Regions from separate parts of the Flavobacterium sp. GNP010 genome, predicted to be linked through region 2. Evidence: riboswitches for the same ligand, from Rfam matches in the RefSeq annotation. Region 2 holds a riboswitch; each other region holds the start of a gene.
What was found. A riboswitch is a leader RNA that binds a small molecule or an ion and turns the genes downstream of it on or off. The one in region 2 is predicted to bind S-adenosylmethionine.

Region 1 (6,925 bases), on a different contig from region 2:
TGGGGGGAGGATAAACATAACTACAAATGGAAAGTTTTAGAACCGAAATTGAAGATCCGATTGTTCAAAAAGACATAATCGATTTAGAAAGAAAAATTGCTTTATTCCGTGACGGAAAAATTGATGACGAGCGTTTTCGTAGTCTGCGTTTAGCACGCGGCGTTTACGGGCAGCGTCAGGAAGGCGTACAAATGATTCGTATCAAATTGCCTTTTGGTAAAGTAACTAGCGAGCAACTCTTTCGAATTACAAAAGTTTCTGATGAGTATTCAACAGGACGTTTGCACATTACAACACGTCAGGATATCCAAATTCATTATGTGAGTTTAGATAGAACACCGCAACTTTGGGCCGAACTAGAAAAAAATGATGTTACCTTAAGAGAAGCTTGTGGAAACACAGTTCGAAATATTACCGCAAGCGAAACAGCAGGAATTGATCCAGAGGAACCTTTTGATGTTTCTCCGTATGCGCATGCCATGTTTCAGTTTTTCTTGAGAAATCCGGTTTGTCAGGAAATGGGACGTAAATTCAAAATGTCGTTTTCATCCTCTGATAAAGATACAGGTTTGAGTTATTTACACGATTTAGGATTTATTCCAAAAATTATAAACGGTGTAAAAGGTTTCAAAGTAATGTTAGGTGGAGGATTAGGTTCACAACCTAGTCATGCCGAATTGCTGACAGAGTTTATTCCGGCCAATCAAATCATTCCAACTACCGAAGGGATTTTAAGAATTTTTGACCGCTACGGTGAAAGAGCCAAACGTTTAAAAGCGCGTTTGAAATTTTTGTTGAAAGAAATAGGGAAAGACGAGTTTTTACGATTGGTAGACGAAGAGAAAAAAGCGTTGTCACTGCATACAGTCGAAATTGATACCACTGCTTTTGAGGGAGCTATTGCAGCGCCATTATTAGAAGTTCCAAAAGTCGAAATTGAAGATACTACAGCTTTCGAAGCTTGGAAAAAATCGAATGTAATTCCGCAAAAACAAGCTGGTTATGTAGCCATCGGAATCAAAGTACAATTAGGTGATTTTTATACCGATAAAGCTAGAGAACTGGCTCATTTGATCAAAAATTATGCAGCAAACGAATTGCGTTTTACGTTGCGTCAAGATATTTTAATTCGCCATGTAAAAGAGGAAAACCTTCCTTTCTTTTACCAAGAATTGGCCAAACTCGATTTTGTAAAGGTAGGCTATAACAGTATTTCTGATATAACAGCTTGTCCTGGAACCGACACCTGTAACTTAGGAATTGCGAGCAGCACTGGAATTGCAGTAGAGTTAGAACGCGTTTTAAATACTGAATATCCACAATACAGCAACAACCGCGAAATTACCATTAAAATTAGTGGTTGTATGAATGCTTGTGGGCAACATAATATGGCCGAAATCGGCTTTCAAGGCATGTCAATCAATGCTGGTAAATTAGTAGCGCCAGCGTTACAAGTTTTGTTAGGTGGAGGAAACTTAGGAAACGGAAACGGAAGATTCTCTGATAAAGTAATCAAAATCCCCAGCCGAAGAGGACCGGATGCTTTGCGATTGATTTTAAATGATTTCGAAGCTAATGCAAACGGACAATCGTTCTTGAATTATTATGACGCTCAAGGCGAAAAATATTTCTACGAATTTTTAAAACCATTAGCCGATCTAACCAATCTTACCGAAGCTGATTTTGTAGATTGGGGTAATGCTGATAATTACGTAAAAGCCGTAGGAGTTGGTGAATGCGCCGGAGTTGTGATTGATTTAGTGGCGACATTACTTCTAGAAGCAAAAGACAAATTAACGTATGCACAAGAAGCGTATGAAGAATCAAAATGGTCAGATGCCATTTACCATTCGTATGCTGGTTTTGTTAATGGTGCCAAAGCGTTATTGCTTGCCGAAAACCAAAAAACAAATCACCAAGCAGGAATCATCGATTTATTTGATACCGTTTTCGTAGAAACAAACAAAATTCAATTGCCAACAACCTTGAAACAGCTAGTGTTTCAAATCAGAGATAATGAACCTACTCCAGAATTTGCTCAAAAATACAGACAAGAAGCCATTGCTTTTTTTGAAACTATAGAAGCATTTAGAGCCAAAGATCTACAAGATGAAAAATAAAAGAGAACCTCAAGTAACACTGGTAGGCGCTGGTCCAGGTGATCCAGATTTACTTACTATCAAAGGAGCAAAGGCGCTGGCTGAGGCAAATGTGGTTTTGTATGATGCCCTAGCAAATGAAGAATTATTGTCCTATGCTCCTAAAAAAGCACTTAAAATATTTGTGGGAAAACGAAAAGGTTCACATGAATATACGCAAGAGGAAATCAATCAATTGATAGTAGACAATGCACTTACGTATGGAAATGTGGTTCGGTTAAAAGGTGGCGATCCATTTATTTTTGGTCGGGGTAGCGAAGAAATAGAGTTCGTAGAGAGTTTTGGAATCCCTACCTTTGTAGTTCCGGGTATTTCTTCATCGATTGCGGTTCCAGCTTCGCAAGGTATTTCGTTAACAAAAAGAGGCGTTTCAGAAAGTTTTTGGGTGATTACGGGAACCACTTCGGCAAGAAAATTGTCAACAGATGTTGCTTTAGCGGCACAATCTACAGCAACTGTTGTGATTTTGATGGGCATGAGTAAGTTAGATCAGATTGTAGCTTTGTTCCAAAAAGAGTCGAAAGGCGAGATGCCTGTTGCCATTATTCAAAACGGAACAACGGCAGCAGAGAAAGTAGGAATTGGCACTGTAAATACTATTCAATCAGTTGTTGCAGCTAAAAGTTTAAGTTCGCCAGCTATAATTGTTATCGGAGAAGTGGTAAGAGATGCGAAACGAAATGCTGCTTTTTACAAGGAATTAAAATCACAGCACAACCAGGTTTTGGCTTATGGAAAAGAATGAATTATATCCCATCTTTTTGAAATTACACAATCTTAACACTCTAATTGTGGGTGGTGGAAATGTGGGATTAGAAAAATTATCTTTTTTGTTAAAATCGAGTCCAAACGCTATTGTTGAGGTAGTCGCACCGCGATTTTTACCTGAATTAGAAACTTTGGCGGCAAGCCATGAATCAGTAAAACTCACGTACAAAAGGTTTAATCGCTGGATGCTCCGCAATCGCCACATGGTCATTGCTTGTACCGATGATTTGAAAGTGAACAAACGGATTTATGATTTGTCGCGAAAAAGATTTTTAATTTGCAACATTGCAGATACACCACCGCTCTGCGATTATTATTTAGGAGGAATTGTCACAAAAGGGCATGTAAAAATTGCGATTTCGACCAACGGAAAATCACCTACAACTGCCAAGCGATTGCGCGAGTTTTTTGAAGAAGTTATTCCAGAAGACATCAATGCAATGGTCGAAAATTTGAATGAATATCGCAAAACCTTGAAAGGAAATTTTGAAGAGAAAGTTCAAAAAATGAATGAAATAACAGCAACATTGAAAGGTCTTTAAAAATAGATTGATAATAGCTATACTTCAAAAAATACTAAAAACTAACTTGTACTAGTTCTTAATAATAGTTTTTCGTTTTTTTTGATAATGATAATAATGATATTTGCATTGAATTAATATTCAGGCATTTTTTTTGAAAAATAGTAAATAAAATAACACTTTCCTTGAATTACATTGTTGGAAATTTAAGGACTAATTAAAACAAAATGATTAAAACAGACATACTAATTATTGGAGCAGGACCTACAGGTTTATTTGCAGTATTTGAAGCAGGATTATTAAAATTAAAATGCCATATTCTAGATGCCTTGCCACAAGCAGGCGGACAGTTATCTGAGTTGTATCCTAAAAAACCTATTTATGATATTCCTGGTTTTCCAGAAGTATTGGCTGGCGATTTAGTAGATAATTTAATGGAACAAATTAAGCAGTTCGAACCGGGATTTACCTTGGGAGAACGTGCCGAAACAATAGAAAAACAAGAAGATGGTACGTTTATCGTAACTTCAAACAAAGGAAAAAAATTCCACGCTCCTGTCATTGCTATCGCTGGAGGATTAGGTAGTTTTGAACCAAGAAAACCATTGATCGAGGATATCGAATTTTATGAAGACAAAGGAATCAAGTATTTCATTAAAAATCCAGAAAAATTCAGAGATAAAAAAGTAGTAATCGCTGGAGGTGGCGATTCTGCTCTAGATTGGAGTATCTTTTTGTCAAATGTAGCTTCAGAAGTGACTTTGATTCACCGTCGCAACGAGTTTCGTGGTGCTTTAGATTCTGTAGAAAAAGTACAGGAATTGAAAAATTCTGGTAAAATAAAAATGATTACTCCGGGAGAAGTTGTGGGATTGAAAGGTGCAGAACATCTTGAAGCGGTTGTAGTCGAGGAAAACGGTGCACAACGAACCATCGAAACCGATTATTTTATTCCGCTTTTTGGTCTTACGCCAAAGTTAGGTCCTATTGGAGACTGGGGATTGGAAATCGAAAAAAATGCCATAAAAGTCAATAATTCATTGGATTACCAAACCAATATTCCGGGAATTTTCGCTATTGGTGACGTAAATACCTATCCGGGGAAACTGAAATTGATTCTTTGCGGATTCCACGAAGCCACTTTAATGTGTCAGGCAGCGTACCAAATCATTAATCCAGGCAAGCGTTATGTTTTGAAATATACTACTGTTTCTGGCGTAGATGGTTTTGATGGTACACGTAAAGAAGCTCCAAAAGCTGTAGTGAAAGCCATAGTCTAAAAAGGTGCTGAGATACAAAGGTTCTGAGTTGCGAAGGTTGGTTAAAATCTTTGCAATTCAGAACCTTTTTATTTAAACGTTTTGCAACAAACTCCGCTAGAAACTTTAAAAAAAAACTTGCAATTGTTAGCGCTTTGTCTTTTCTTTGTAGTGTTCCTATATTTATTGAAAGTTATCACGAAAGGCGGAGGGAAAGACCCAATGAAACCTTAGCAACCCTTTATCTTTAAAGAAGGTGCTACATTCTACTTTATGTTGAACTTGTTTCAATATCTAAGATAGATAACACAAGAATACTTCCACAGTATTTCTCAAACCTTTTCTTGACAACGTATCGATTTTTTTTAGAGCAGATTAATGGCGCTTTTCAGTCATAATCGTTCCTGCTGTACGCTATATCTTTTTATTCGCCGAAAAAAGGCGAATAAAAAGGATGCCGCTGCCATCAGGGCTAAAAAGAAAAATAGTGAACTTTTGGAAATACTAATCAAAAGTAAAAATCACCATTTCAAATTGTGATTTACAAGAAATAGAAAGTTATGTCAAGCATTCACGAAGCCATTACAAAAAACATACTTATCCTTGATGGAGCTATGGGAACCATGTTGCAACGGTACAATTTCTCCGAAGAAGATTTTAGAGGAGAACGTTTCAAAGATTTTCCGCATTCGCTAAAAGGAAACAACGATTTATTGTCGCTCACTCAACCACAAGCTATAAAAGACGTTCACGCCGCTTATTTTGACGCTGGAGCTGATATTGTTGAAACCAATACCTTCTCAGGAACCACCATCGGTATGGCTGATTACCATCTTGAAGAATATGTATATGAATTGAACTATGAGTCGGCAAAATTGGCCCGCGAAGTAGCTGATGAATTTACCACCAAAAATCCAGACAAACCTCGTTTTGTAGCGGGTTCCATTGGTCCTACGAACAGAACAGCAAGCATGTCACCAGATGTAAACGATCCAGGATACAGAGCCGTAACTTTTGATGATTTGCGCATTGCGTACAAGCAACAAGTAGAAGCGCTTATGGATGGTGGTTGCGATTTACTTTTGGTAGAAACTATTTTTGATACCTTAAATGCCAAAGCAGCACTTTTTGCCATTGAAGAAGTAAAAGAAGAACGCAATCGTGATATTCCAATTATGGTTTCAGGAACGATAACTGATGCTTCAGGAAGAACACTTTCGGGACAAACGGTAGAGGCTTTCTTAGTTTCGGTATCGCACATACCATTGTTGAGTGTAGGTTTCAATTGCGCACTTGGTGCCGATTTATTAAAACCGTATTTACAAACCTTGTCACAAAACACTTCGTTCAACGTATCTGCGCATCCTAATGCAGGATTGCCCAACGCTTTTGGAGAATACGATGAAACACCAGAACAGATGCAAGCTTTTATCAAAGAATATCTAGATGATAATTTAGTCAACATCATAGGTGGTTGTTGCGGAACAACACCTGCCCACATCAAGTTAATCGCTGAAATCGCAAAGGAGTATAAACCGAGAGTTTCTTCTGCGGTGATGTAGTTTTAAGATAATTTAGTTTATATAAAAATGGAGGAAAAGACTACTGATAAATTTAAGAATTTGAAATGGGTACTGATATTCACTCTCATCTTTTCAGTACTTTATATTTTGTTTGACAATTCAAGAACAACAAAGTTTAATAAGTACAAAGAAACATTTAAGGGCGAGGCAATTGGTTTAACAACGAATTTTAAAGAGGTCGGTAGACATAGGTTATTAATCTATTGCTTTTATGTGAACGGTAAGGTTATGTCAAAGAGAAAGACAATAGGTGGAAATGAAATTCTGAACAAGTTTTACAAAGTGAAATATGATTTAAATAATCCTAAAGGGAATTACATTTTTTTAGATCAAGAACTGAAGCCTGATTCCCTTACTCTTGTTAAAAATGGTTTTACTTGGACTAAATATTATGTATACGATGGAAATGTAACTAGCAAATATCTAGAAAAATCAAAATGGCAGTGATTTTACACAGGAGATTTTTTTTAACACATTTATTGCACACGTGAATCGATATAAAAGGAAATAGTTTTATTCAGCGATAAAACTCAATTTGAAGTTTATTTGTCATTCTGAGGAACGAAGAATCTTTGTTAATTGAGCAACTTGTTAAGATTCTTCGTTCCTCAGAATGACAAAAAAGAGGACGATGT
Region 2 (6,925 bases):
GTGGAAAGTCTTATTTCGGAACTCCAATTGAAGAATCGAGAGAAAAACTGAAACAACTAGCTAATATCAAGAAAATACCAGAAATTTTAAACAAATTAAAGTAATATGTCTGCTAAAGAAATCGTTCAAAAATTTTACAAATCAGATGCTCTAATTGATAGTGAAATCATTAAGGATTTTTTGCATCCTGAAGTAGTCGTGGAATGGAATAGTAGTAAAGGATTGATTCAATTGAATTATGATTCTTTATTAAATCTTTCCAATGATTTGAGCAAAGCGTACGTGCGTTCCAAAGTTAGAATAAGTCATATTGTTAGTGAAAATGATCGTATTTCGGTACGATATTCTCATTTCGTAAAAACGATTGAGAATCCGCGGGAAGAAATGTTATTGGCTCACTTTATGGTGATTTGGGAAATAAAAGACAACAAACTATTTCGAGGGTATCAAATGAGTCAATTATCCTAATTTAGTATTAAAAAACTGAATACTGAATACGGATTACTGATTACTATTTTATACTTTTGCAAAACAATTTTAAAAACTACCTAAAAAATATATCATGAGTGTTTTAGTTAATAAAGATTCCAAAATAATTGTTCAAGGTTTTACAGGAAGCGAAGGAACTTTCCATGCTTCTCAAATGATTGATTACGGAACTAACGTTGTTGGTGGTGTAACTCCAGGAAAAGGGGGGACTACTCACTTAGATAGACCCGTTTTTAATACTGTAAAAGATGCTGTAGAACAAGCAGGAGCTGATACAACTATCATTTTTGTTCCACCAGCTTTTGCTGCGGATGCCATTATGGAAGCTGCAGATGCTGGAATTAAAGTAATTATTGCAATTACTGAAGGAATTCCTGTTGCTGACATGATAAAAGCAAATAGTTATGTTAAAGAAAGAAATGCACGTTTAATAGGTCCAAACTGTCCGGGAATCATTACTCCAGGTGAAGCGAAAGTTGGTATCATGCCAGGTTTTGTTTTCAAAAAAGGAACTGTAGGGATTGTTTCTAAATCAGGAACATTAACGTACGAAGCAGCTGACCAAGTGGTGAAACAAGGATTAGGAATCACTACAGCAATTGGAATTGGTGGAGACCCAATTATTGGAACAACAACAAAAGAAGCTGTTGAATTGTTAATGAATGATCCAGAAACGGAATGTATTGTAATGATAGGTGAAATAGGCGGACAATTAGAAGCTGATGCTGCTCATTGGATTAAAGCGGATGGAAACCGTAAGCCAGTTGTAGGTTTCATCGCCGGAGTTACGGCTCCTCCAGGGCGTACCATGGGGCATGCAGGTGCAATTGTTGGTGGATCTGACGACACAGCCGAAGCTAAAAAAGAAATCATGAGAGCTTGTGGCATTCACGTAGTAGATTCTCCAGCTGAAATTGGTAAAAAAGTAAAAGAAGTTTTAGGATAATCTAAGCTTTTTCTAAATAGTATTAAAGCCTCACAATTTGTGAGGCTTTTTTATGATAAATAGAATTAAAAAAAATACCTTTGCACTTTATTAAATACAGCTGTTTTTTTAGTTGTGATCCTAATAAAACAAATACAAACGAATGGTTTCTAATGAACCTCACGATTTTGTGGGGTATTTTTTTGTGGTAGCCAATTCAAATAAAAATAAAATAATATGTACAAAGAGTTAAAAAAATTCAAAGTTACCAATCAGTTTTCATTTACTACAGAAGATAGTTTAGCAGAAGTTTGCAACGCGTCAGAAGGTTCTGGTGTATTTTTAGTGTATTCAGTAGGTGATGAAAAAGAGCTAATTATGGTTGGTTCTACCGGAACTGTTCAAAATAATGGAACTTTGAAAATTAAAAATGGTGGACTGAAGGATAAAATCGTAGAAGGACACCAATTTGCGAAAACGGGAAGAAAATATTCTTGGCCAGCACAAATGAAAATAGAGGATATTAGTACCCTTGAAGTAGTTTGGTATGAGACATTCAATGATAAAACTAAAGTAATCCCAACATTTGCAGAAGGACAAGTTTTACAAAACTTCCTTGATGAAAATGGAAGATTGCCAAGGTGGAATGTAGCTTTCTAAGTAGTTAGTTACTGTTTTTCAATATTTTATATATTAACGCTATCAGTTTTGGTAGCGTTTTTTTTAGTTATTCTTATTTTTAATATAATTATTTGATTTATTCGTAAATAATTAATTACTTTTGCACCCGTTATCACGAATCCTTCATTAGGATAGCAACCTGCAACAACAAGCAAGGTGCTAAAACGATAAGCCATATCTTTTGGAAAAAATGTTGTTTTTACATTACCATCTACAGGTTTGTTTTTCGTCATAACACTTAATTTAAAATTATTTTTATGACAAAATTTACTAAAGAATCTGGGAATCCTTTTGCATTGATTCCGCTATTTGTTTTTATTTTTACGTTTTTAGGAGCTGGAATCATTTTGAATGATTTTTATGCTTTTCCTTCGCCCGTAGCAGTTCTAATTGGAATAATAGCTGCATTTTTATTGTATAAATCATCTACAAACGAAAAAATAGATACTCTAATCGCTGGTTGTGGTGATAGTAAAATCATAACTATGTGTTTGATATATTTATTAGCAGGTTCATTTGCAGTGGTAAGCAAAGCAATGGGCGGTGTTGATGCGGTAGTGAACCTTGGCATCAATACAATCGATGTTGCTTACTTTCCGTTGGGGATTTTCTTGATCGCTTCCTTTTTATCTACTGCTACGGGAACATCAGTTGGAGCCATTGTTGCTATTGGACCTATCGCGGTTTCGCTTGCAGATAAAAGCGGAGCCTCTTTGCCCTTAATTTCAGGAGCTTTATTAGGCGGGTCTATGCTAGGGGATAATTTATCGATGATTTCAGATACGACGATTGCGGCCACACAATCGCTGGGATGTGATTTAAAAGATAAATTTAAGATCAATTTGTTTATCGCTTTTCCAGCGGCACTATTTACTATTTTAGTATTTTTCTACTTAGGATTAAATTCTGATATTGTTGCTGTAGCTATTGCAAGAACTGATTTTTCATGGATTGCAATTGTGCCCTATATTGTTGTAATCGTTCTAGCGGTGGTGGGTATCAACGTTTTTTATACTTTAATTATAGGAACACTTTTAGCAGGGATAATTGGTTATCTGGGCGGTTCATTTACTATAATGGAATTTACTCAAAAGTGTTATGAGGGATTTACTAGCATGACTGATATTTTTTTACTTTCTATGCTTACAGGTGGTTTAGCCGCATTAGTAGATAAGGCTGGAGGAATCACGTATTTACTGGTACAAATTAAAAAATTAATCAAAAGTAAAAAATCGGCTCAACTAGGAATTGGTACCTTAGTTGGTTTTGCTAATTTAGCTATTGCTAATAATACGGTTTCTATTGTAATCACAGGACCAATTGCCAAAGAAATTAATGATGAATATGACCTTAATCCAAGAAAGACAGCAACAATTTTAGATATTTTTTCTTGCGTTATACAAGGCGTTCTACCTTATGGAGCGCAAGTATTACTGATATTAAGTTACGCTAATGGTAAATTAAATTTCTTTGACTTGATTGGTAATGCTTGGTATCATTTATTTTTGTTTGTTTTTACCCTGATTGCCATTTACAGTTCGTTTTGGGATAAGCTAGTAGGGCGTTATTTTCATGTATAAAGTTATTTTATGACGCTTAATGAAAGTGAAATTTTTTTTAAAAAAGGAAATAGTATATATTTGGCAAGTCGCTTATAGCCCTGATAGCAATGAAAATCCTTTTCTATTTTTTCTTTAAAAATAGAAAAGATTGTAATGGATAGCAGGAATAGCTTCAAATAAAAAATAAACTAATTTTTGAATATGAAATTACTAGAAGGAAAGGTTGCCATTATTACTGGTGCAAGTCGTGGAATAGGAAAAGGAATTGCAGAAATTTTTGCTCAACATGGTGCAAATGTTGCTTTTACATACAGTTCATCAGTAGAATCTGCGGAAGCTTTAGAAAAAGAATTGAATGCTTTAGGTATTAAAGCTAAAGGATATCAATCTAATGCTGCTGATTTTAATGAAGCACAGACTTTTGTAGATGCCGTTTTAGCTGAATTTGGAACTGTTGATATACTTATCAATAACGCCGGAATTACTAAAGATAACTTGTTGATGCGCATGTCTGAAGAAGATTTTGACAACGTCATGGATGTTAATCTAAAGTCGGTTTTTAATATGACTAAAGCCATTCAGCGTACGTTTTTAAAGCAACGTTCGGGTTCTATTATTAATATGAGTTCTGTAGTTGGAGTAAAAGGAAATGCTGGACAAACGAATTATGCTGCTTCAAAAGCGGGCGTTATTGGTTTTTCAAAATCAGTGGCTTTAGAATTAGGATCTCGTAATATTCGTTGTAATGTAATTGCGCCAGGATTTATAGAAACGGAAATGACGGCCAAATTAAACGAAGATGTGGTAAAAGGATGGAGAGAGGGAATTCCATTAAAACGTGGTGGAACCACTGAAGATGTGGCTAATGCTTGTTTGTTTTTTGCATCGGATATGAGTGCGTATGTAACCGGACAAGTGATGAATGTGTGTGGTGGAATGCTTACTTAAAATTTAATTAAAAGATTTAAAATTCAAAGATTTAAAGATTTTTGAAGTATAATTAATTTTTTAATCTTTAAATCCTTCGAATCTTTTAATAAAGAATACATGACAACAAACACTTTACTATTATTATTTATTTCTGTATTAATAGCAGGCGGTTTGTCGTATTTTCAATACATCTATAAGGCCAAAAACAAATCGAAAGTCGGTTGGTTTTTGGCTTTTTTACGTTTTTCATCCATTTTTGGAATTTTATTGTTATTGATAAATCCAATACTGACCAAAAACACACTAGAAAATGTAAAAACACCTTTGCCTATAATTGTAGACAATTCAAGTTCTATTGCGTTTCTCAAAGCCAATGAAAATGTACTGGAATTACATGAAAAAATAGAATCAAATTCAGATTTACAAGATAAATTTGACGTGCAAACGTATCAATTCTCCGATGATTTTGAACCCGCAGAAAAATTTAATTTTAAAGGAACTCAAACTAATATAGATGTTGTTGCCAAAAATTTAAAAAGTATCTATAAGAACACTAGCTATCCTACAGTTTTAATTTCAGATGGAAATCAGACTTCAGGAAATGATTATGTATACAGTTTTGATGCAATAAATAAAGTATATCCTTTAATTGTAGGCGATACAACTACTTTTTTTGATTTAAAAATCAATCAGCTGAACGTAAACAAATACGTTTTTTTCAAGAATAAATTCCCGGTGGAAGCCTTTTTACACTATTCGGGAACTAAAAGCATAACGGCTGATTTTATAATATCTCAGGGGAATTCGGTTTTAAGCAAACAATCAATTGTCTTTTCTCCATCAAAAAAAACGGCAACTGTACAGGTAGTTTTACCGGCTGATAAAATAGGAGTACAAGTTTTTAAAGCTACTATTTCATCCAAGGTAAAAGAAAAAAACACCTATAACAATACCAAAAATTTCGCTGTTGAAGTATTAGACCAAAAGACAAATATTGCTATTATATCTACTATAAATCATCCTGATTTAGGAGCACTAAAAAGAGCTATTGAATCTAATGTACAGCGTAAAGTAACGATTTTTAAACCTAATGAAATCAAATCATTACAAGATTATAATGTTTTAATTTTATACCAGCCAACAACTGAATTTAAAACTATTTTTGATACCAATAAAAGCGCTGGAATCAATACATTTATTATTACTGGAAACAATACTGATTTTAATTTTTTGAACCAACAGCAAAATGATTTAAGCTTTAAAATGAGTGGCCAAAAAGAAGATTATTTGTCTGTATTTAATGGACAGTTTAATTTGTTTGCGATTGATAATATTGGGTTTGAAAATTTACCCCCTTTACAAAATGCCTTTGGAACGATTACAACAAAAGGTTCTGTTTCAATTTTGCTTTCGTCTAAAATTAGAAATATCGATACGAATGCGCCATTATTGGCTTTTGCAGAAAGTCAAGCCAAGCGAAATGCGTATCTTTTAGGAGAAAACAGTTGGAAATGGAGATTGCAAACTCACATAAATAATCAATCTTTTGAAAAATATGATGCTTTCATAGATAAGATTATTCAGTTTCTAGCTTCGAATACTACTAAAAAATCGCTAGTGGTAGAACACGAAAGCTTTTACAATTCAGGGGAAGCTATTGAAATTACAGCTCAATATTTTAATAAAAATTATGAGTTTGATGAAAAAGCCCGTTTGACTATTGCTGTAACCGATACTAAAACCAAGCAAACTAAAAATTACGATTTATTAAAAGGAAATAATGCTTATAAAGTTAATCTAGAAGGACTTAATGCAGGTTCCTATGCGTTTACAGTAAAAGAATTAAATTCGAAAACTACTTATTCCAGTAGTTTTGAAATCCTAGCTTTTGATATCGAAAAGCAATTCGTTAATCCAGATGTAGAGAAATTGACTCAATTAGCAGCGCAAACACAAGGAAAAATTTATTTTCCAAATCAGGTTGATGCCCTAATAAAATCACTTTTAGAAAATGAGGATTACAAAGCTATTCAGAAGAATGTAATAACTAAAACGCCTTTGATTGATTGGATTTGGTTATTGATTCTAATTTTGATCGTTCTGGCAACCGAGTGGTTTGTTCGAAAATACAACGGTTTACTTTAATAAAATACAAAATGGATTTTAGACTAAAGGTATTCTACACCGTTGCCAATCGATTGAGCTTTACAAAGGCGTCTAACGAATTATTTATAACACAGCCGGCAGTTTCAAAGCACATTCAGGAATTAGAAGAATACTATAAAATCAAGTTGTTTAATAGAAACGGTTCTAAAATTACATTGACAGTTGCTGGTGA
Region 3 (6,925 bases), on a different contig from region 2:
TTGTAATTCGTCGGCATTTAAATAATTCGCAATCAACGAAGCGGTGTAATTACTCCCGTTTCTGCCTAGAGTTGTAGCATCATTATTGGTCGTAGAACCTATAAAACCTGTGATTACATTGACTGTATTTTCGGTGTTTTGCTTAAAAAAAGCAACCACATTTTTCTTAGAAAGTTGTTCTAAGGGTTGTGCATCACCAAATTTAGCATCAGTTTTTATCAATTCACGCGTATCGGTAAAACGAGCATGGATTCCTTTTTCAATGAGTATGGCCGTTAGTAATTTTGCCGAAAGCAATTCGCCTTTAGACAAAATGTGGTCTTTGATTTTTTTGCTGTAATCGCCAATCAGACTTACACCTTCAAACAATTTTTCTAAAATAGTAAACTCCTCAGACAAATCAACAGCATCATAAACATCTTGCTGATAGGTTTTGAAATCTTCAAAAAGTGGTTTGTAATCTCCGTTTTGAGAAGCAATAGTTAAAATGTGTTCCAAATCAACCGTAGCATTACCACGTGCCGAAACCACAACTGCAATTTTCTCTCCCTGATTTACTTTGTCTGTTATTATGGCAACCACCTTATTTAATCCGTCACCATTTGATAAGGATTTACCTCCAAATTTTAATATTTTCATTGTGTTGTGTGTTTGTAGCTTAGAATAAATCTTGAAGCAAATTGTGTAATTGTTTGTATTCTATCAAAAAAGCATCGTGTCCGTGAATGGAAATTATTTCTTTGTAACTGACTTTTTTATTTAATTTTTGTAATTGCTCAAAAGTGGCTTTGTTTTCACTGGCTGTAAAAAACAAATCCGAATTGATGGCTATGATGTGAATTTCTGCCGTTACAGCTTCGATTGAATTTTCAAACGAAGATCTATTGCGAGTAACATCAATGGTTTTCAATAATTGATTCATCATTTTATAGGATGCCAATTGAAATCGCTGTTGCAATTTTTCGCCGTGATGCAACAACCAACTTTCAACATTAAAAATGGCTAACTCCTCATTAGTAGTTCGTTGAAATTTTGCCGCAAATGATTCTGGAGTTCGGTAACACAACATCGCGTGTGCGCGGGCATCCTGAATGGGTTTAGATGAATTGGTAAGAATTTGTTCTTGCAAAAAACAATTGGCAATAAGCCAGTCTGTCGCTTTCCAATCGGTAGCAATTGGAATTAATTTTTGGGTTATTGTTGGTTCTAATGCGACCATTTCCCATGCAATTCCGCCACCTACAGAACCTCCAATAATGGCGTAGAGATTTTTAACCTCAAGCAACTGAAGGCCTTTTATAAAAATTCTAGCAATGTCTCTTGCTGTAAAATCAAGATGATTTTCAATTACAACTCCATCAAATCCATTTCCGGGAACGTTAAAAGCAAGTACGGTATATTTTGTAGTATCAATAGTTTTGTTGGTGCCAATTAGGTCATTCCACCAACCGTTATCGCCCACCAACTGTGAATTTCCGGTTAGCGCATGATTGACCAAAACAATGGGAGCTGTATGCAAAGACAAACCAAAAACTTGATAACTTAAGTTTAGAGTAGCATAATTTGCACCTGACTCCGTGGTGAAATTGTGTAATGTAATAGTTGTTGGTTTATTTTCCAATTTCAAATCTGTTATAATTAGGACTTGTGTTTGGAAATATTAGAAAGAAAGCTAGGTGTTATCTAGACAAATTCTTAGTGTTATCTTTCCACGATGGGCGTGGTAGAATGCAGCACCTTCTTCGATAAATCGAAGGGTTGCTAAGGCTTCATCGGGTCTAATCCCTCTGCCTTTCTTTATAACATTTCAATACAGTTGTGAACTTTGTGATGCAAATTAAATACTATTTTAGTTAGCAAGCAAATTTTTATAAGCAATCTATTGTTTCTTATCCATTTAAAAAAAGAGATTAGTTTGTATTTTCTCCATTGTTATTTTGACGAGGCACCAGCTAACAAAACCATTTCACACCCCGCCAAAACAACAACATTAAAACTATTGCAAACCTCAACTTTAACAACAATAAATCAAGATTCTCTGCAAAAAAGCACCTCATTTTGACACGAATACCTTGCGACAAATAATCCATTACATGACCCAATTCATTTTAATACATCCATTTTGAATTTCAATCCTGAATGAATTAGTGTATCGAAAATATCCATACAACTTACTTTACATTTGAAAATCAAAAGTTCTAAAAGAGAAAAACCCTTTTAGAGGCTACTCCAAAAGGGCATTCAAGTTATACTATAACTTATACTTTTGGGATCAGCAGTCCAAAATCAATAAAATGGCACCAGAACAAAATAATTTTTTCTCAAAATATGTTCTAGTGATTTCAAATATTTGGTAATGCATATTTGTTTTAAATTTATGGCATTCTTAAATTTTGTTCAAAAAAAAACTTCCCTTTTTAGTGGGAAGTTATTGCTTTATAATTTAATTGAAATCATACAATATAACACCCAGAGGAGAACTCCTCTTCATCTTTATACATATTGCACATATTCATTTTCATGATTTATTAATTTGATTATCAAATATCTAAATTAGTTTTAAGAAAAACAAACCCCTTTTTAAAATAAATTTAAAAAAAGTTTTTTGAATTCACTATTCTAAAAAAGATTTAACTACAAAAAAAAATGAAGTTTAATTTGCAATTCAAAATGGTTTCATACCTTTGCACCCGAATATTAGAGGAAAAATTTGAACTGATTGCAACCTCTTCATAATGATACTGATTCATTATGAGTACTGATCTATTTTCAGTAGAAAAAAATGCTAAAGCAGAAACGCTCCTTTAGTCCTTTTCAGCAATTATTTTTTCTCGCTTAATTTTAAAACAAAAGTACTTATGGCCTATTTATTTACGTCAGAATCTGTAAGCGAAGGACATCCAGACAAAATTGCAGATCAAATTTCAGACGCATTAATTGATAATTTTTTGGCATTTGATGCCGATTCTAAAGTAGCATGTGAAACTTTAGTGACAACAGGTCAAGTGATATTGGCAGGTGAAGTAAAATCAAATACCTATTTAGATGTACAACAAATCGCTCGTGATGTAATCAGAAAAATTGGTTATACAAAAAGCGAATATATGTTTGAAGCCAATTCTTGCGGTATTCTTTCAGCTATTCACGAACAATCTGCTGATATTAACCAAGGTGTTGATAGAGCGAATCCAGAAGAGCAAGGTGCTGGAGATCAAGGTATGATGTTTGGTTATGCTACTAATGAAACTGAAAATTACATGCCATTGGCACTTGATTTGTCTCATAAATTATTACAAGAATTAGCGATTTTAAGACGTGAAAATAACGAAATTACGTATTTACGTCCTGATGCTAAATCTCAAGTAACTTTAGAATATAGCGATGATAACAAACCTACGCGTATTGAGGCTATTGTAATTTCAACACAGCACGATGATTTTGATGAAGAAGCAACAATGCTTGCTAAAATCAAAAAAGATATCGTTGAAATTTTGATCCCGAGAATTATTGCTAAAAATCCAACACACGCTCATTTATTTAATGATACCATTCAATACCATATTAACCCAACGGGGAAATTCGTAATTGGAGGACCACACGGGGATACAGGTTTGACTGGAAGAAAAATTATTGTAGATACGTACGGTGGAAAAGGAGCTCACGGTGGTGGCGCGTTTTCTGGTAAAGATCCAAGTAAAGTGGACCGTTCTGCTGCTTATGCAACACGTCATATTGCTAAAAACTTAGTTGCAGCTGGTGTTGCCGATGAGATTTTAGTACAAGTTTCGTACGCTATTGGTGTGGCTAAACCAATGGGTATTTTTATTGATACCTACGGAACATCAAAAGTAAATTTGACAAACGGTGAAATTGCTAAGAAAGTAGAAGCTATTTTTGATATGCGTCCGTACTTCATCGAACAACGATTGAAATTAAGAAACCCAATTTATAGCGAAACTGCTGCTTACGGGCACATGGGACGTACTCCAGAAACGGTTACTAAAACATTTTCTGCTCCAGGTGGAAACGAAAAAACAGTTACTGTTGAATTATTTACTTGGGAAAAACTAGATTTTGTAGACCAAGTAAAAACTGCTTTTGGGTTGTAATTCAATTATAGACTTAAAATAAAAAAGGGGATTTTGTTCAGTCAAAATCCCCTTTTAATTTGGCTATATATTGTACTTTAAAATAAAGGTCACAAAACGCGGTAAAATAATAGTTTCATTCGCATTAAAACCATTTACACTAAACGAGTTGTTTAATCTTGATCTCGTATTTAAAAGGTTATTTGCCTGTATTCTATACTCGAATTTCGAGTCCTTTTTGATATAATTTAAGCTTGCGGTCATGATTTCAAAATCGTTTGTTAATCCAGAAGTTTCATTTTTAAAGCGATTAAATGAATAATCCCAATTGACATTTAACCCTTTCAAAAAATAGTAGTTCAGCTTAACCGTTGGCGTTTGCGTAGTAAACTTGTTTGACGCTTGCTCTGATAAATTAATTCGGTAGCCTAAATCAATATTTGGATATTTCTTGAATTGCGTTGCAAAAGCTAGGTTGTAACTATGATTTACGTTTTCGATTCCTTGAATAAACTCCTGCGTAGCACCATTGGCAACTCTTCGGTTTAAAACAAAGTTTTTATTCCATCCAGCATTTATACCGCCTGTTACTTTATAATACTTCTTAAAACTCTTGCTATAAAACAAATTTCCGTTCAAGTTTTCATTTTCTGCGTCTAAATTCAAACGGTCAGAGGTAGAATAAATACTTTGAAAAGATATCCCATTCACCACTGGATCTTTTGTGGTTGTGTACGAAATATTTCCAAAAATGGTAGTGAAATTATACAAATTATATTTCGAATAATTCAATCTATGGCTAGTAACTAATGAGTTTTGCAGTTGTGAATTACCTCTTGCAATACTGTTGAAATTAGTAAAAATAAACCCTTCGACTAAAGAGTTTATATCATTAAACCCATTACGAACATTAAAATTATAGGTTATGTTTTCTGATTTTTTTAAATCCCAACGGGCAAACATATCAGGAAGAAATCTACTGAAATTCAATTGATACCGAGTACCAAATTGCTGATTGTTGGTGTTGTATTGATGGGTCGAAAACCCAGGATTAAAGGTAAACTTACCAACTATGAACTTGTAATGAAGTCCTAAAAAAACATCATTAAACGCGTAGCGAACATCATTATTATAGGCTGCTTGTTCAACTGGATTAACTGATTTATCCTCCAAAATTTGCAACAGACTTGAATTATAGGTTTGAAATGCATTAGAATTTCCTGCCGTTACATTCAATATACTTTTGTTAGAGATTTGGTAATAATAATCAGCTTTAGCATCTACTTTATTCGTTTTTACAAATCGAGACTGCTCAATATTTAAACTGTTTTCATTTACAAAAACAGCACTTGGATCATTTGGATCTTGCGAGCTATTGTTTTGATATGGATTAACCGATAATTGCGGATTGTAAAAGGGATCTTCATCCTCGTATTGATGCTGCACTTCAATTACCCAAGTATTTTTGGGGTTTTGCGTATAAAATAAATTCAAACTTTGATTGAATGAAACTGGTGCTTGATTTTGAAATGCGATAACCGTGTTTGAGCTGTTAAAAGAATTTCCATTAGCAAAAGAACTAAAATTACTTTGACTGTTATCAACATCCTGCTGATCGTTTTTTCTAAAGAAAACATCGTAATCCAGCTGAAAATTATCATTAGCTTTATACTTTGAACCTACCTTAGAGATAAAAGCATTATTTCTAGAATCGGTGCTATTTTTTCTATTTTCGAGCGTTGCAATATTTGTTGTATTGGGTTCAAAAATACCACGATCAGAGTTCGTAATCGACTGATTAAATGTAGAGGAATAGGCAGCAAAACCAGTCAACGTCCATTTTTTAGAAACAGAATGATTGATGTTTAAGGTTCCGAATTTATCGCTTGCCTTGGCAACATTATCGCCACCAGAAAGCCCAAAGAAATTCCTATTCAGGTTTAATGTAGTTCCGCTTCTACCTATAGTATTCCTTGCGCCTCCATTTATCCTGAAAAAATCAGCTGAAGTCAATGAAACCTCCCCAATATTATTCAAATTTACTATGGAGTTGATACTAGTTTTAGGAGAATAATAAAACACTTTTGGATTAAAAATATAGCCTTTATCGTTTGCTAAACCGGCACTTACATCTCCAAACCAAAACTTATCTTTTCCTTTTTTGAGTTTAATATTTAGTGCGATGTCGTCATTATTGTTTTCCAATCCCTTCATCTGAGATACCTCATTGAAGTTTCGCAATACTTGCACTTTATCAACTGCATCCGACGGGATATTTTTGGATCCTAGTTTAGTATCGCCATCCATAAATGGTTTGCCATTGACAAATAATTTGGTTACTTTTTTACCTTCAACTTGTACTTGACCATCGGCCATGACTTCAAAACCTGGTAGTTTCTTAAAGACATCTTCTAACTTTCGCTCTTCGCCTGTTTTAAACGAATCTGTATTGTACACAATCGTATCGCCCTTGATGGAAACCGGCATTTCACGTACAATTTCAACACCATCTAATTCGATTCCTCCTGATTCCATGGTGATATTTTGCAGCATATTCTCTGCTTTGGTCACCACTGTGATCTCTTTATTTTGCATCCCGAGGTAACTCAACTTAATCACATACGTAGTATTAGGCTTCAAGTTTAAGCTATACTTTCCCTTATCCGTAGTAATTGCATACGCATCCATTGCCTTTGTTGATTGATTGACCGCCATAACATTGGCCATTTCTAAAGGTGCTTTGCCCGTGTCCTGAACGATTCCTTCAAACTTAATACTCTGACCGAACGAAATAGAAGTTGTAAGTATTGCAATAAACAGTAAAATTCTTGTCATTT

Region 1: linked by a shared signal. The riboswitch ahead of AC061C_RS07820 (homocysteine S-methyltransferase family protein) and the one ahead of AC061C_RS12755 (Na+/H+ antiporter NhaC family protein) in region 2 are both predicted to bind S-adenosylmethionine.
Region 3: linked by a shared signal. The riboswitch ahead of AC061C_RS07755 (alpha/beta fold hydrolase) and the one ahead of AC061C_RS12755 (Na+/H+ antiporter NhaC family protein) in region 2 are both predicted to bind S-adenosylmethionine.

Annotation. Positions count from the first base shown of each region.
Region 1 is NZ_JBWJVK010000014.1:39,529-46,453, forward strand. Features, by position in the region: gene AC061C_RS07800 (ferredoxin-like domain-containing protein) at 27-2,120, shown strand; gene cobA (uroporphyrinogen-III C-methyltransferase) at 2,110-2,904, shown strand; gene AC061C_RS07810 (precorrin-2 dehydrogenase/sirohydrochlorin ferrochelatase family protein) at 2,891-3,469, shown strand; gene AC061C_RS07815 (NAD(P)/FAD-dependent oxidoreductase) at 3,676-4,728, shown strand; SAM riboswitch class I at 4,898-5,017, shown strand; gene AC061C_RS07820 (homocysteine S-methyltransferase family protein) at 5,268-6,269, shown strand; gene AC061C_RS07825 (hypothetical protein) at 6,519-6,737, shown strand.
Region 2 is NZ_JBWJVK010000033.1:753-7,677, reverse strand. Features, by position in the region: gene AC061C_RS12775 (UDP-3-O-(3-hydroxymyristoyl)glucosamine N-acyltransferase) at 1-104, shown strand, start outside; gene AC061C_RS12770 (nuclear transport factor 2 family protein) at 106-468, shown strand; gene sucD (succinate--CoA ligase subunit alpha) at 563-1,435, shown strand; gene AC061C_RS12760 (hypothetical protein) at 1,652-2,074, shown strand; SAM-I-IV-variant riboswitch at 2,200-2,296, shown strand; gene AC061C_RS12755 (Na+/H+ antiporter NhaC family protein) at 2,353-3,675, shown strand; gene fabG (3-oxoacyl-[acyl-carrier-protein] reductase) at 3,859-4,605, shown strand; gene AC061C_RS12745 (hypothetical protein) at 4,705-6,732, shown strand; gene AC061C_RS12740 (LysR family transcriptional regulator) at 6,744-6,925, shown strand, end outside.
Region 3 is NZ_JBWJVK010000014.1:24,271-31,195, reverse strand. Features, by position in the region: gene thrA (bifunctional aspartate kinase/homoserine dehydrogenase I) at 1-639, opposite strand, end outside; gene AC061C_RS07755 (alpha/beta fold hydrolase) at 659-1,621, opposite strand; SAM riboswitch class I at 1,699-1,806, opposite strand; gene metK (methionine adenosyltransferase) at 2,859-4,109, shown strand; gene AC061C_RS07745 (carboxypeptidase regulatory-like domain-containing protein) at 4,173-6,923, opposite strand.